DNA from 2 places in the Roseibium sp. ROS1 genome. Region 1 is predicted to be linked to the other one. Evidence: predicted binding sites of a transcription regulator. Region 1 holds the regulator's gene; the other holds the start of a gene.
What was found. The regulator PhoB, encoded in region 1, activates phosphate uptake and scavenging genes when phosphate is short. The targets are predictions, from matches to a motif close to TGTCATNNANCTGTCAT.
Positions count from the first base shown of each region.

Region 1 (7,963 bases):
CCGGTCCAGGCAACGCTCTTGCCCTTGATCGAACCGCGATGCTCTTCAAAGGTCAACAGATCCGCCATGATCTGACAGGGATGCGAGAGCTTGGTCAGGCCGTTGATCACCGGCACTGTCGCATTTTCTGCAAGTTCACGCAGGTCGTTGTGATCGAGGATGCGGATCATGATCGCGTCGACGAAACGCGACAGAACCTGCGCCGTATCGGCGATTGTCTCTCCGCGGCCGAGCTGCATTTCCGCACCGGTCAGCATCAAGGTCTCGCCGCCAAGCTCGCGCATGCCGACATCGAAGGAAATGCGCGTACGGGTCGATGGTTGTTCGAAGATCATGGCCAGCACTTTGCCGGCCAGAGGGCCCTGGCCGCGATGCACACCGTTGCGGCTCGACTTGATCTTCCGGCTGGTGTCCAGGATGGCGCGCAGTTCGTCGCCTTCGAAGTCCGTCAGATCCAGAAAGTTCCGGTAGGTTCCGTTTGCGGTCATCAGGCCGCTCCTTCCGCCAATTTCGCTTCCATGGCGACAGCAGCCTGTTCCAGGCGCTCGACAGCAATGGAAATTTCCTCTTCGCTCATGGTCAGCGGCGGCATGATGCGCACCACGTTATCGCCGGCAGGAACTGCCAGCAGACCGGCTTCACGGGCTGCAAGCACATAATCTGCCACCGGCACCACGCATTTCAGACCGAGCATCAGGCCGTTGCCGCGCACTTCGGCCAGAACGTCCGGATGGCCGTCCACCAGTCCGGCCAGCTTCTGCTTGAAGCTGAGCCCCTTCTGACGGACACCTTCCAGGAACCCGTCTTCCAGAACGACATCCAGAACGGCATTGCCGACTGCCATGGCCAGCGGATTGCCGCCAAAGGTGGTGCCGTGGGTCCCGGGGGACAGCGCCGCTGCCGTTTCTGCCGTTGCAAGACATGCGCCCATCGGGAACCCGCCGCCGATACCCTTGGCGATTGCCATCAGGTCCGGTTCCACGCCCGTCCACTGGTGAGCGAACAGCTTGCCGGTCCGTCCGACACCGGTCTGGATCTCGTCGAAGATCAGCAGAATGCCGTTGTCATCACAGATCTTGCGCAGCGCACGCAGGAAATCGGTCGGAATTTCGCGGATACCGCCCTCGCCCTGCACGGGCTCGATCGCGATTGCGGCCGTTTGCGGACCGATGGCATCTTTCAGCGCATCCAGGTCTCCTGCCGGCACCTGATCGAAACCGGGAGCCTTCGGGCCGAAGCCCTCAAGATATTTCGCCTGGCCGCCAGCCGCGATGGTCGCGATGGTCCGGCCATGGAAAGCGCCTTCGAAGGTCACGATGTGGAACCGCTCGGGGTTGCCGTTGTCATAATGATAACGGCGCGCGCATTTGATGGCAGCTTCCATCGCTTCCGCGCCGGAATTCACGAACAGCACCTTGTCGGCAAAGGTTTCCGCGCACAGGCGCTGCGCCAGCCGTTCGCCATCCGGGATCTGGTGCAGGTTGGAGGTATGCCACAGCTTGGCTGCCTGATCCTGCAACGCCTTGACCAAATGCGGATGGGCATGACCGAGTGCGTTGACCGCGATGCCGGAACCGCAATCGAGGAATCGTCGGCCATCGGTGGTAACCAGCCAGACGCCTTCCCCATGATCGAAAGACAGGTTCGATCTTGCGTAATTTCCGAATAGTGCAGTCGCGGACATAACCTCGTTTGTCTCCTTTAAACGCCCCTGCTGTCCCTGCGTCGCCCCGACGCCGGGCCGTCACCTTGAAAAGATGCCGAAGGGCCAAAACGCAACGTGCCGCCCCGATGAGGCGGCACGCAGCGGCTTTCTTATACACTGCCGGTACCATGCACTGTCAATGGAAATGGCGCACAAGACATTTCATGTGCCGCAGAGGGCGGATTTCATAAAATTCTCAATGACCTCGCCATAATTGGGGAAAAGTCGTTTCATCCCCAACTGGTTTGGGTCGAGTGGTTGCCTGACAAATTAACGTTATTGTAACCTCTCAGCAATCAGACACGAGATCTCGTGAGGCAAATCACCAAGAGGCACTAGATCTGCCAGCATTAAGCGTGCTTGCGCATGCTTAACACGGGGTTAATGGCCGCAGGACGGTCAAACTAAAGGGTGCGGCAATGAGTTGGACAAACGAACGAGTTGAGCTTCTCAAAAAGCTTTGGGGCGACGGCTTGAGCGCAAGCCAGATCGCAGGCGAACTGGGTGGTGTTACCCGTAACGCCGTGATCGGCAAGGTGCACCGCCTTGGCCTGTCCGGCCGCGCCAAGTCCACCTCTTCAAGCGCCAAGCCGCGCCGGCCGCGCACCGCAGCTCCTGCAACGGGTGCAGCGCCGAAGAAACCGACGACGTCACATCCGCAGTCGATCGGCGCGACGGCCCTTAAAGCAGACATCTCGCCTGCACCAGTGGTGGCCGCCAAGCCGCGCGTAGAGCCGATTGCAGAGCTCGTTCCGATCTCGCAGCGCGCAACCATCCTGACGCTGACCGAGCGGACCTGCAAATGGCCGATTGGCGACCCGGCGACCGACGACTTCTACTTCTGCGGCCGCCAGTCCGATGCCGGCGTCCCCTACTGCGCTCATCACTGCAAGATCGCGTATCAGCCGGTCGCCGACCGCCGCCGCGATCGCAAGACGATGGCTCAGGCAGGCTGATAGCCTCGCACCTAACCAATTCATGAGAAAGCCCGCCATCTGGCGGGCTTTTTTTTGTTTGGGCCTTCCATTGACCAGATGCCCGACCCCGACCAGTGACCTCCCACGGCTTGTTCTTGGCACCGATCCATGTCGTTTCCGTTCCATCAAATCAAACCTTGTTTGACCGCTCCGCCACGACAGGGACCGCAGGATCAGCCCCGACACCGACACATCTGATGGGGTGGTCGCAGAAGAGAACCTTGTTCCGCGAAAGGCACATAACCGCTGAGAAACAAAAAGCCCGCTTGAAAGCGGGCTCCTTAATTCCATTCTGCAAGTTGCGCTCAGGCAGTGGCAGAGGTGAACTGGTCATTGAAGGCGTATCCGGCACCACGGACGGTACGGATAGGATCCTTCGCCTTGCCCTTGTTCAGAGCCTTGCGCAAGCGACCGACGTGAACATCGACAGTGCGTTCGTCCACGTAGACATCGTGACCCCAGACCCCATCCAGCAGTTGTTCGCGGGAGAAGACACGGCCAGGCGATGTCATCAGGAATTCCAGCAGGCGGAATTCCGTCGGCCCCAGGTGTATTTCCTTGGTGTTGCGGCGAACGCGGTGCGTTTCGCGATCCAGTTCGATATCGCCGGATCGCAACATGCTGGACACCACTTCCGGACTTGCCCGGCGCAGGATGGCGCGCACGCGGGCCATCAATTCCGGTACCGAGAAGGGCTTGACCACGTAGTCGTCGGCACCGGTCGACAGGCCGCGGATGCGCTCTGCTTCCTCACCGCGTGCCGTCAGCATGATGACCGGCAGGCGCTCGGTGTCTTCGCGCGCCCGCAGGCGGCGGCACAGTTCAATTCCGGACAGGCCCGGCAGCATCCAGTCGAGCAGCAACAGATCCGGCAGGCTTTCCCGCAGGCGGATTTCCGCCTCGTCACCCCGGACACAGGACTCGACCGAGTACCCTTCCGCTTCCAAATTGTATCTCAATAGAAGGCTGAGCGGTTCTTCGTCTTCAACGATGAGCACCTTCGGCATACATCTCGCTCCAATTACCGCAACCGGCGCCGAAGCGCCGGCCGTTAAGATCTTCTGCAAATCCGACGATTACCGGCGGGTCAGACCGCGCCTGTTTCGTCGACCTTTGCCCGGTCTTCCGGCAAACGCTCGCCAGTGACCATGTAGTAGACGTTCTCGGCGATGTTCGTCGCGTGATCGCCGATGCGCTCGATGTTCTTTGCGCAGAACAAGAGATGGACGCACTGGGTAATGACCCGCGGGTCTTCCATCATGTAGGTCAGGAGCTCGCGGAAGATCGATGTGTAGATCGCGTCGACTTCGGCGTCAGCTTCCTGAACCCGGCGGGCGGCTTCCGCATCCTTGCGGGCGTAGGCATCCAGCACCTGCTTGAGCTGCGAAAGAGCGAGTTCCGTCATGTGCTCCACACCGATCGCGAGCTTCTTGGACTGCAAGTCGCTGTCGATGGCGATGACGCGCTTGGCAACGTTCTTGGCAAGATCGCCAACACGCTCCAAGTCATTGGCAATGCGCGTTGCGGCAGTGATTTCACGCAGGTCCTGCCCCATCGGCTGGCGGCGGACGATCAGCTCGATCAGCTTCACTTCAAGTTCGTTGTAAAGGCTGTCCAGACGGACATCGCCCTTGATCGTCGCCTTGGCAAGCTCCAGATCCTGCGACACCAGCGCGGACACCGCATCGGCGAAAGCCTTTTCGGCAATACCACCCATTTCGGCAACCTTGCCGGCCATGGCCGTCAGTTCGTCATCGTAAGCCGAGACTGTATGTTCAGACATCCTGTGTCCCCTTCAGAAACCTAAAAAATGCTTAGCCGAAGCGGCCCGTAATATAGTCCTGCGTACGCTTGTCCTTCGGATTGGTAAAGATGTCCTCCGTCAGACCTTCTTCAACCAAAATACCCAGGTGGAAGAACGCGGTACGCTGAGACACACGGGCAGCCTGCTGCATCGAGTGGGTCACGATCACGATGGTGAAGTTTTCCCGCAGTTCGTCGATCAGCTCTTCCACCTTCGCGGTCGCGATGGGGTCGAGCGCCGAGCACGGTTCGTCCATCAGGATCACTTCCGGGCTGACGGCAATCGCACGGGCAATGCACAGACGCTGCTGCTGACCGCCCGACATGCCGGTGCCCGGCTCGTCCAGACGGTTCTTGACTTCTTCCCAAAGCCCGGCCTTCTGCAGGCTGGAGGCAACGATTTCATCAAGCTCGGACTTGTTGCGGGCCAGACCATGGATCCGCGGACCGTACGCAATGTTGTCGTAGATCGACTTGGGAAACGGGTTCGGCTTCTGGAAAACCATGCCAACCTTGGCGCGCAGCTGTACGGGATCGACCTTGGGATCGTAGATGTCCTCACCGTCGATCTTGATCGACCCTTCCACACGGCAGATATCGATGGTGTCGTTCATGCGGTTGATCGTCCGCAGGAACGTCGACTTGCCACATCCGGAGGGACCGATGAAGGCAGTCACGGACCGCGGCTGGATCTCGATGTCCACGTCCTTGATGGCGTGGGTATCGCCATAATAGACCTGCACCTTGTTCGCGGAAATTTTGCTGTCGGTCATGGTTTTCGCCTGTTCAAAATTCGGCATCTCGTTCATCGGAGCAATCCTTACCAGCGGCGTTCAAACCTGCGGCGCAGGATGATAGCGATAATGTTCATGGTCATGAGGAAGACCAGCAGCACGATGATCCCGCCCCAAGCGCGTTCATAGAAGGCCGGGTCAGCACGTTTCGCCCACTCGTAGATCTGGGCCGGCATGGCCGAGTTCGGAGAGAAGAAACCGGCAGCCACACCGTCCGGGAAATTGGAGGCGATGAAACCGACCATCCCGATCAGGAGCAGCGGAGCGGTTTCCCCAAGCGCCTGTGCCAGACCGATGATCGTGCCGGTCAGAATGCCCGGCATGGCCAGCGGCAGGACATGGTGGAAGATCGACTGCATCTTGGAGGCGCCAATGCCAAGGGCCGCATCGCGGATGCTCGGCGGAACGGCCTTCAAGGAGGCGCGGGTGGAGATGATGATCGTCGGAAGTGTCATCAGCGTCAGCACCAGGCCACCGACCAGCGGTGCGGATTGCGGCAGATGCATGAACTGGATGAACACCGCCAGACCGAGAATACCGAACACGATGGACGGAACGGCGGCCAGGTTGGAGATATTCACCTCGATCAGATCTGTGAACTTGTTCTGCGGAGCGAACTCTTCCAGGTAGATGGAAGCGGCCACGCCGATCGGCAGCGACAGGAACAGCACCACCAGCATCATGAACAGCGACCCGATCATGGACGCCCCGATGCCGGCCTGCTCCGGACGGCTGTCGGAAGCATCGGTTCCGGTGATGAAGGCCCAGTTGAAGCGCTTCTCCAGAATGCCGGCGGACTGCATCTGGTCAGCCAGATCCAGGTGTGCGGCATCCAGGTTCTTGTCTTCGGCAAGATCCTCGCGCTTGACGCGGCCCTTCAGGTAGCCGTCGACACGGGATGAGGCGATCAGCTCGAAGGTTACCGTCGTGCCGATCTTGTCCGGGTTGGCAAGTGCATAGTCACGAACCGTTGCGGCAGCCCCTGAGGAGAACAGCTTCTGCAGGTCCTTTGCCGACATGTCGGTGGTGATGTTGAGACCGGCAAGTTCCTTGGCAAAGGCGTCGTCAATGATGGCCCGGTACTTGGAGGTCTTGACCACCGACTTTTCCGCTTCGGCAATCTGCTCCTGATTGAGCGGGACATCCACCTTCAGGAACGTCTGGCTGAAGGCGCCAAGGCCGTTGGAAAGGATTGCCCACAACAGCGCAACGAGGAAGAACAGGCCGATGCCGATGGCAATGATGCCGTAGAGCTTGAAGCGCGCTTCAGCGGCGTTGCGCTTTCTGGTCAGCGGATCGAGTTCGAGGATCGACGTGGTCTTGTGCGGGGTCGGAGCACTGGTCTTGCCCGACGGTGGCGTAAGGGTCGTGTCGGTCATTAGTCGTACTGCTCCCGATATTTGCGCACGATGTAGAGCGCGACGATGTTGAGCCCCAGGGTCACGACGAACAGGGTCATGCCGAGTGCGAAGGCGACAAGGGCTTCCGGGGAGGCAAAGTCGGCGTCGCCGGTGAGCTGGCTGACGATCTTCGCGGTTACGGTGGTCATCGCTTCGAGCGGGTTCATGCTGAGCCGGGCCGCAGCGCCGGCCCCCAGCACAACGATCATGGTTTCACCGATGGCGCGAGAGGCCGCCAGCAGGATAGCCCCGACGATCCCCGGCAGGGCCGCCGGCAGAATGACCTGCTTCACGGTTTCCGAATGGGTGGCACCAAGTCCGAGCGATCCGTCACGCATGGCCTGCGGCACAGCGTTGATGATGTCGTCGGAAAGCGAGCTCACGAAAGGGATCAGCATGATGCCCATGACAGCGCCCGCGGTGAACACCGAGGAAGCACCGGACATCCAGCTTACGCCAAGCGCACCGCCGGAGCCGAAGACGTTCATCAGAAGCGGGCCGACTGTGAGCAGCGCGAAGAGACCGTAAACGATGGTTGGAATACCGGCCAGGATCTCAAGCAGCGGCTTGGCGACGGCGCGTACGTGCGGCGTTGCATACTCAGACAGGTAGATGGCAGCGAACAGACCGATCGGTACGGCAACGGCAAGTGCGATCAGGGAGATATACATGGTCGCCCAGATCAGCGGCACGATCCCCAGCTCCGATCCACCGCCGAAGCTCGGCGCCCAGGTCAGGCCGAAGAAGAAATCAGCAGCCGGATAGAGCCGGAAGAACTCGACCGTGTTGAAGATCAGCGACAGCACGATGCCGACAGTTGTCAGGATGGCGATCGAGGCTGCTGCAATCAGGATATAGCGGACGACCGTTTCCACGACGTTGCGGGCACGGAAATCCTTGTTGGTGCGCAGAACACCGACAGCGAAACCGATCAGGCCGACCGCCAGAACGCCGATTGTCCGCAACAGCAGGCCTGTACCCGAGATGCTGCGGTATGTCTGCGCGGCCCGCAACGTTTCGGCGGTCACTTCTGAACCGAGCGCGACACCTATCTCGCCGAGACGGCTGCGCACGTCGGTCAGATCGGTGCGGATGGAAGACGCCATGTCGGCCGACATGGCGCCCTGAGAAACGGCAAGGTCGAGACCCTCGGCAACACGTACGACGTCGCTCATGACGAGGTCGAGCGAACTTGCGGCAATGGTCTCTTCGGAAATCTTGGAGGAAACCTGACTGTCAAGAATGATGGGCTGGAAGATCAGCCACGCAATGAGCAGCAGGAGG
Region 1 is NZ_BAAGIG010000003.1:492,582-500,544, forward strand. It holds gene argF (ornithine carbamoyltransferase) at 1-488, opposite strand, end outside; gene ACYQ6M_RS18405 (acetylornithine transaminase) at 488-1,684, opposite strand; gene ACYQ6M_RS18410 (GcrA family cell cycle regulator) at 2,125-2,661, shown strand; gene phoB (phosphate regulon transcriptional regulator PhoB) at 2,988-3,689, opposite strand; gene phoU (phosphate signaling complex protein PhoU) at 3,770-4,465, opposite strand; gene pstB (phosphate ABC transporter ATP-binding protein PstB) at 4,497-5,258, opposite strand; gene pstA (phosphate ABC transporter permease PstA) at 5,306-6,658, opposite strand; gene pstC (phosphate ABC transporter permease subunit PstC) at 6,658-7,963, opposite strand, start outside.

Region 2 (7,963 bases), on a different contig from region 1:
AACACAGCTTTCGATCGCAAAGGCCGATCCTGCCATGGCCATCATGGACAGACCGGTTCCGAACGCAACATTCACAAGATGATTTCGCATGCCCTGGCGCACAGCCCCCTCCGCAGCTTCGAAGCAATTTCCGAACGCTGACACGCTAGCGCGACATAAATGCGGCAAAAAGGGGGTACCTGCAGTTATCAAGATAAACCCGGTGCCGTTACCGCGCCGGGTTTATCACTTTCAGGTCAGACGGACCTATTTGCCTTCAATCAGCTTCCGGCGCAGCCAACCTGAGGTCTGATCCATCAGGATCACGACAATGATTGTCAGGATGATGATGTAGCTGGTGTTTTCCCAATCGCGCGAGGTCTTCATGGTTTCGACCAGCAAGAGACCGATCCCCCCTGCCCCGAGAGCACCGATGACCGTGGCTGACCTGGTGTTCGATTCCAGGTAGTAGAGGACCTGGGACACGAAGACCGGCAGGATCTGCGGGATCACACCGTAGCGATACCGCTGGATCTGATTGGCGCCGGTCGCCCTCACGCCCTCGACCTGCTTGTTGTCGATGTTCTCCAGCGCTTCGGAAAACAGTTTGCCGAGCGAACCGGTATCGGTGAAGGCTATTGCCAGAGCTCCTGTCAGCGGCCCGAGACCGAAGGCGCGAATGAAGATCAGCGACCAGATCAGCATGTCGATGCCACGCAGGAAGTCGAAGAGGCGGCGTGTTCCGAACCGAAGCAGCTTCGACGGCGTGAAGTTGCGAGCTGCAAGAAACGCCAGCGGCAATCCGAAGAATGCGGCCGTGAGAGTGCCGAGAACGGCCATCATGATGGTTTCGAACAAGGCGGTAAGAACCTTGCCGTGCTGCCAGTCAGGGTTTTCCAGAAACTCGTTCACGATGAACCAGATGTTCGACGTTTCCGGATCCATTCGGTCCGAGCTCAACGCCAACGCATAAAGCTGGCTGAAGGACATGCCGTAAAGTGGTGAGCGGAACGGAAACCAGAAGTTCTCCCAACCGCCGAAATAGTTGTGAACCTCGATCTTCGTCTTGGTGACCTGAAGGCGCCGATCAAGGGTCGGGCGCACATCGAGCTTGCGCGGGTCGATCTTGATCCAGTCCGGTGCCGGCCCTGCCGGCAGAACCGTTTCGACACCATCGGCAGTCGCGGTGCCCTCCACCACGCCATAGCCCGGGATGGTGAACAGGGCTGTCCTGCCATCGATCTCGACCTTGTAGCCATCGCCGAGGTCAACTACACCATTTTCGCCGCTGAGCTGCACCCAGTCAGGCACCTTGGCGTTGTCGTAGGTAGCGGTGCGCTCGCCTTCGATCGCAACTTCGAACTCGTTGTCCCGGAAGCTCTTTGTGACGTGAACTTTGTAGGCGACGCTATCCGTTGCCAGAATCACCGCCCGTTCCGGCTGGGCACGAGAGAGCAGTTCCGGCACCCCGAAGGCGAACCACGTGTAAACGAGGTAGGTGAAGATCGCGAGCGGCACGACGACAGTGAGCCATGCGCGCCGGCGGACCTGGTTCCAGACCAGAGCCTGGGTGACGGGTGTTTCGAGCGTATCGACGGTCATGAGATTTCCCCTCAATGCGCCCGGCCGGACCCGACCAGCTTGCCGCGCAGATAGGACGACAGTTGGTCGATGGCCATGATGGTTATGAACAGAAGGACGAAGATAGCGGCGGTTTCATCGCCTGCACCCTTGCCCCAGCCGATCGTGCGGCGAAGTTCCTGGCCGATGCCGCCAGCGCCAACGAAGCCGAGAATGGCAGAAGCACGCACATTGATTTCAAGGCGCAGTAGGAAATAGCTGAGATAGTTCGGCGCCACCTGGGGCAGCACCGCAAACCGGATGCGTTGCAGCCAGCTGGCCCCACAGGCCGACAGGCCCTCGATGGGCTTGCGGTCGATGTTCTCGTTCACTTCGGAAAAGAGTTTGCCGAGCGCACCTGCGGTATGAAACGCAACGGCGATCATGGCTGGTACGGGGCTAGAGCCGAGCACGAAGATCAGGAACAGCGCAATGATCAATTCGGGAAAGGCACGTGTGATGTCCATGATGCGGCGGACTACCGGGATCAACGGTCCCCAGCTGTCGACATTGCGTGTGGAGGCCATCGCCAGCACCACCGCCATCGCGCCGCCCAGAAGGGTCGCAACCGCGGCAATGTTCAAGGTTTCCAGCATGGCCGGAACGAACTGCAGCATCAGCGAGAAAAAGGCCGGGCCGGCTTCAAAGGCTTCAACGACGATCTCGCCCGGATAGTCGAAGAATTTGGAAAGACCCTGAATAAATCCGCCGGAATTCATCGAATTGGATTTCGAATAACCGGAGACCAGAACCGCTACGACCAGCAGCAACCCTATCAATGAATAGAGCTGGCGGCGTTTGCGCATGGACAGGATTTCCTGCTCGAGTGCGGCAACAGCCATTGTTTGGGACCTTTACTTGATGCTCACTTCATCCGAAGCGGGGTGGCTTAGCTGGATCAATCCTTCGAAACCTGGTGATCCTGGCCCTGTGGAGCCACTTCTTGCGGAAAGTCGATTCCGCTGGCCGATACTTGAGAAAACGCGGGCCGGAGACCGGCCCGCGCGGAGATCGGAAATTCCGATTACTCGCTCTTTGCCTTACGGGCAGCGACGATGGATTCGTAAGCCGCATGGGTGATCGGTTCGAAGCCGCGTGCTTCACCGGCCATCACGCCGTAACCACATTCCTTGTCTTCCTTGACGAGGTTGGCCATCAACTCGGTCATCTTTGCCTTGATGTCGTCCGGCAGCTTCTTGGACAGGACAACCGGGCCTTCCGGGATCACCGGCGAACGCCAGATTTCCTTGATCTCGGTCATGTCGACCAGACCCGCATCGGTTGCCTTGCGCAGAGCGCCGGAATTGTAGCCGTCTTCCCATTCGCCAAGACCGTCAGCCCAGGTCACACCGCCGGCAATGTCGCCGTTGAATACGGCAACGATGGTCTGCTCGTGACCACCGGTGAAGACGACGTCGGAGAAATACTCACCCGGCTTCATGGAGTAGCCGAGTTTCGGGATTTCGATGGACGGGATCAGGTAACCGGACGTGGAGTTCGGGTCGCCGAAGCCGAAGGTCTTGCCCTTCATGTCTTCCAGGGAGTTGATCTCGCTGTCGACGCGGGCAAAACCGATGGAGTAGTAGCCGTAGCTGCCGTCGTTGTTGACCTTGACCAGAACCGGCTCAACGGCTTCCGGGTCGGTCAGGAAGACTTTTGCGTAGCCGGAAGCACCGAGCCAGGCCATGTCGAGGTTACCGCCGAGCAGGCCTTCGATAACGCCGTTGTAGTCTGCCGGAGCAAACAGCTTTGTCGGAACGCCGAGCAGTTCCTCGGTCTTTTCGCGCAGGCATTCGTTGGCACGCAGACGGTCGGAAGCATTTTCGCCGCCGAGCAGGCCGATACGGAATTCCGTGATTTCCGCTGCACCGGCAACAGAAGCGTTCAGAGCGATCATGCTGACGGCAGCAAGCGCAGCAACTTTAGCAACGAGTTTCATTTGGGACACTCCCCGAGAGTTCTCAATTTTGATGACGTTAAGCGGGTGCGCAGCCGGATCAGACCGCTGCTGCCGCCGGGGTCATCGCACCGGCGGATTCTCTGGAACCGGACTGGCCGGCATCGATGGCGGTGGATGTCGCCGCCTCGTTAAAGCTCTCATCGGCACCGTAGATTTCGCGTGCGACAGCCGTGGTCAGCGCTTCCGGCGCCCCGTCGAACACGAGGAAACCGTCGCGCATGCCAATCACCCGGTCGCAATAGGTCCGGGCAGTGTCGAGCGTGTGCAGGTTGCAGATGACGATCTTGTTGTCGCGCTCGTGAATTTCACGCAGCGCATCCATGACGATCTTGGCATTCATCGGATCGAGCGAGGCAATCGGCTCGTCCGCCAGGATCATGTGCGGGTCCTGCATAAGAGCGCGGGCAATCGCAACACGCTGCTGCTGACCACCGGACAGTTCCTCGGCCCGCTTGGTGGCTTCCTGGGCAATGCCCAGTCTGTCGAGCGCACCAAGCGCCGAATTGACGTCTTCCTGGCTGAAGATGTTGAAGAGGCTCTTCAAGGTGCCGTGACCGTTGAGGCGCCCCAACATGACGTTGGTGACAACATCCAGGCGCGGCACCAGGTTGAACTGCTGGAACACCATGGCGCAGTCGCGCTGCCAGCGGCGCATCATGCCGCCTTTCAGGCTGAGAATGTCCCGGCCATCGAACAGGATCTGTCCGGCGCTGGCGGGGGTCAGCCGGTTGATCATGCGCAGCAAGGTTGACTTGCCGGCACCGGACCGACCGATGATCCCGACCATCTGCGGTCTTTCGATATTAAAACTTACTTTGTTGACCGCGGTCCGAGACCCGAAGGTCTTGGTGACTTCCTGAAATTGAATCACGCGCCAGCCCTGTCCGTTGTGTTCGTCGTGCTGCGCGACAAGAGCCACCGGACCATTACAGAAAAATGACATTCCTTTGTCGGGGAGCCCAAAATTTTATGACAAATCAATGACATCCCTGCCTGAAGCATCGGCAGAACAACCATCTCCGGCGGGAATTCCGCTGCGCTCTCAGCGCTTTCCGGGCCCCCTCGGCGTCACATATGCCTGGCTGAAATTAACTCGGAAATCAGTGCTCAAATACAAGGCTTCTACCCGCCAAATGCCGTTTTCACCGCTGTGGATGCATGCAAAAAAAGTAACGGAAGTCACGCCAGTGTCATCAAAGCGTCACGACCGGTGCCAGCAACACGGCTACAAACCGTTTCCGCACTCCTTCCAACGCTATATGGAGCATCCATGTCCGCCCCGACCCAGAAGCCTTCCCTCACCGAAGCCCCGAACATTCATCCGGAGGCCAGGGTGCTGAATTGTGATCTCGGCATCTGGACCGAGGTTGGCGCACGCACGGAAATGCGCGAAAGCAGCATGGGGGACTATTCCTATATCGTGCAGGAAGGCGATGTCGTCTGGTCGACCATCGGCAAGTTCTGTTCAATCGCCCGTCGCGTCCGCATCAATCCGGGAAACCACGCAACCTGGCGCGCCTCCCAGCACCACTTCACCTACCGCGCTGCTGCCTATGACCTTGGCGAGGACGACGCGGATTTCTTCCAGTGGCGCAAGGACGACTGGGTCACCATTGGCCATGATGTGTGGATCGGCCACAATGTCACGGTGCTTGCCGGCGTCTCGATCGGCACCGGAGCTATTGTTGCAGCCGGGGCAGTCGTCTCCAAGGATGTCGCCCCTTACACCGTTGTTGGCGGTGTGGCCGCCAGGGAAATCAAACGGCGATTCACCGGACAACAGGAACAGGCGCTGATCGATATCTCCTGGTGGGACTGGTCCCATGAAGAGCTGAAGCAGCGGCTGCCCGATTTTCGCAAGTTGTCGATCGACGCGTTCATCGAGAAGTACCGCTGATCCCACAGGTGGCGCGGACACCTGCTCAGGTGAGCCGTGCCTTCTTTTCCCGCTGCACAAAATTCCCGGGACGCGTTACACTTGCACCATGCAAACAGAAACCGCCGTTCTTGAAAGCAGTCTTGGACCGTCGCTGCGGCGCTGGCGCGTACTGAACCGGGTCAAGCAGGAAGCTCTGGCGCATGAACTTGGCGTCTCGCAGACGAGGATATCGCGCTGGGAGAGCGGCAAGTCGCAGCCGGACGACAGCGACAGGGCGAAGATCACCCGTCTGCTGAGGGCACGTCCGGAGAGCGCCGCCGACAAGGCCCTGCTTGATCTTGTCTCCCGGTCCGCGATTCCCGTGCATCTGGTCTGCGACCTCACACACAGGCTGCTGGCCATGTCCGTACCGCGTGCCTGCGAATGGCGCGCACCGGTGAACGAGTTTCTGAACCGGCCCCTATGGCGTTTTGCGTCCGAAGGCATCCGGGCAACGGAGCACAGACTGACCGACTATGGCTGGTTCGAGCCGGATGCTCCGGACATTGTCTACCGAACGGAACACGTCGATTTCCCGGAAATGACCATCCCGGAGAGCATCATCCGGATTTCGCGCCTGCCGCTGTCAGACGGACGGTTTGCGCGGCTGGTCCGTGAAGAACAGGATGCCGCATAAATTATGCGGTAACTCGTCTGGCGCGGTGGCCCGCAATAATCTGGCCGCCATGACAAAGACGCCCCCTTCCCTCGATCTTCCTGAAATTTCCCACACCAGACTGACGGGCCTGCTGGACTTCCTTCAGGCTGCAGAGCAGCTGAAGGACACGCTTCGCTCGGGATCGACATCCGGCGGCAGGCCGGAGAGCACTGCCGAACATAGCTGGCGACTGGCCTTGATGGTTCTGTTGTTCGAACCAGAGCTGAAAGAAATCGACATGCTCAAACTCCTGAAGCTGACGCTTGTGCATGACCTGGGCGAAGCCATCTCCGGAGATGTCCCCGCTCCACTCCAGTCGCCGGGTGACGACCGTCAGGAACGCGAGAGGCGGGACTTCCTGACCTTGTGTGAGCCGCTGCCGGGTGACGTGGCTGGGGAGCTAACCTCCCTCTGGGATGAGTATGCAGCGGCACGAACCGTCGAAGCACGACTTGCCAAGGCGTTCGACAAGCTGGAGACCATGCTTCAGCACGTTCTGATGCCAAGGCAAGCGCCTTCATTTTATGAGTTCAACCTGGGTTACGGCCGTGATCGCACCGATTGCAGTGCTCTCACGCGCCAGTTGCGGGACGAAGTCGACGAGCTGACCCGCACCATGATGACGGGCGCCGGACGGGAAATCGCCTGATTGCACCAGTGACTTTGCCGCTCAAGGGTACCTGGTGCCTTGCCGGGCGGTCAGCAAAAAAGATCAGGCAGGTTCTTATTTTTCGTGTTTGGGTTTACCCTTCTGGTTGTGCCGTCCAGTCACTGCCGGAGGAACCAGCATGTACACCATTCTGCCCCGCAGCCAGGGTGCCGTTCTCGGTGTCGAGATTTCCGGAAAAATCGATATTGATCAGGAAAAGAACCTGATCGCCAAGGCCGAGGAGATGATTGAAGATCAGGGCAAGATCAGCGTTCTGGTCGTCCTTGGCGATCATGTCGGCGTTTCCTTCGAGGCCGCCAAGGCAGACATCCGGTGGGTGCTTGCCAACATGCAGCATCTCAACAAGATCGCCATCGTGACGGACAGCAAGTTGCTTGCCGCCCTCGTTGCGATCGACGCCACGTTTGCACGGATGGTCGGAATTCAGGAAAAGCACTTCGACCGGGATGAAATCGATATCGCCTGGCACTGGATCGAAACGCCAGTCTGAGGTCAAGCCGTTGGCGATTTCTGCCACTGAGGCTGCCGTCCAGCCTCATCTGACAATTCAGTTCTGGCAGGTCAGTCCTGGCAGGTCAGTCCGGAAAATCAGGCGTCAGCGAGCTGTTCATCACTCAGGAAGGCAACCTGGTTCACCTTGCCGTCCCTGACCTCGATCATCTGGCCCTGAGGCACTTCCATCCAGCATCCGCGGGCTTCATCCAGCGGTTCGGACACCACCATCACACCGTCGTCATACACCCGGTAATAGAGCGTCGGCGCCAGGTTGTCCGAAGCATAGCGGGCGGCATAGAGCGTTTCACCATCCGACCAGCCGGCAGCAAAACGCATGTGCGGCGTCGTTCCGGCGTATTTGGACAGGGCTTCTGCTTCGAACACAGCTCTCGCCATCGCCGCGCGCGGGTGCAGATTGAGTCCATAGGCGAGCGCGACCAGAAACAGGCTTTCGCTGTCGGTGCCGCCGATGCGGTCGCGGTAAAGGTCGTCCGGGATCATGTTGTCGAGGCGACGCTTCACCTTGTCGTAGCCGCCGACCTGACCGTTATGCATGAAGGTCCAGCGCTGGAACGTGAAAGGATGGCAGTTGTCCCGCGTGGTCGCCGTTCCGGTTGAGGCGCGCACATGTGCCAGGAAGTGGCGAGACCGGATGTGCTTGGA
Region 2 is NZ_BAAGIG010000002.1:464,639-472,601, reverse strand. It holds gene ACYQ6M_RS10380 (lytic murein transglycosylase) at 1-90, opposite strand, end outside; gene phnE (phosphonate ABC transporter, permease protein PhnE) at 247-1,581, opposite strand; gene phnE (phosphonate ABC transporter, permease protein PhnE) at 1,593-2,441, opposite strand; gene phnD (phosphonate ABC transporter substrate-binding protein) at 2,624-3,538, opposite strand; gene phnC (phosphonate ABC transporter ATP-binding protein) at 3,597-4,430, opposite strand; gene ACYQ6M_RS10355 (DapH/DapD/GlmU-related protein) at 4,830-5,456, shown strand; gene ACYQ6M_RS10350 (helix-turn-helix domain-containing protein) at 5,545-6,114, shown strand; gene ACYQ6M_RS10345 (HD domain-containing protein) at 6,164-6,784, shown strand; gene ACYQ6M_RS10340 (SpoIIAA family protein) at 6,924-7,295, shown strand; gene ACYQ6M_RS10335 (class II glutamine amidotransferase) at 7,394-7,963, opposite strand, start outside.
Region 2: ACYQ6M_RS10355 (DapH/DapD/GlmU-related protein) is a predicted target of PhoB. The motif match lies at 4,748-4,764, and genes of this name have one in related genera.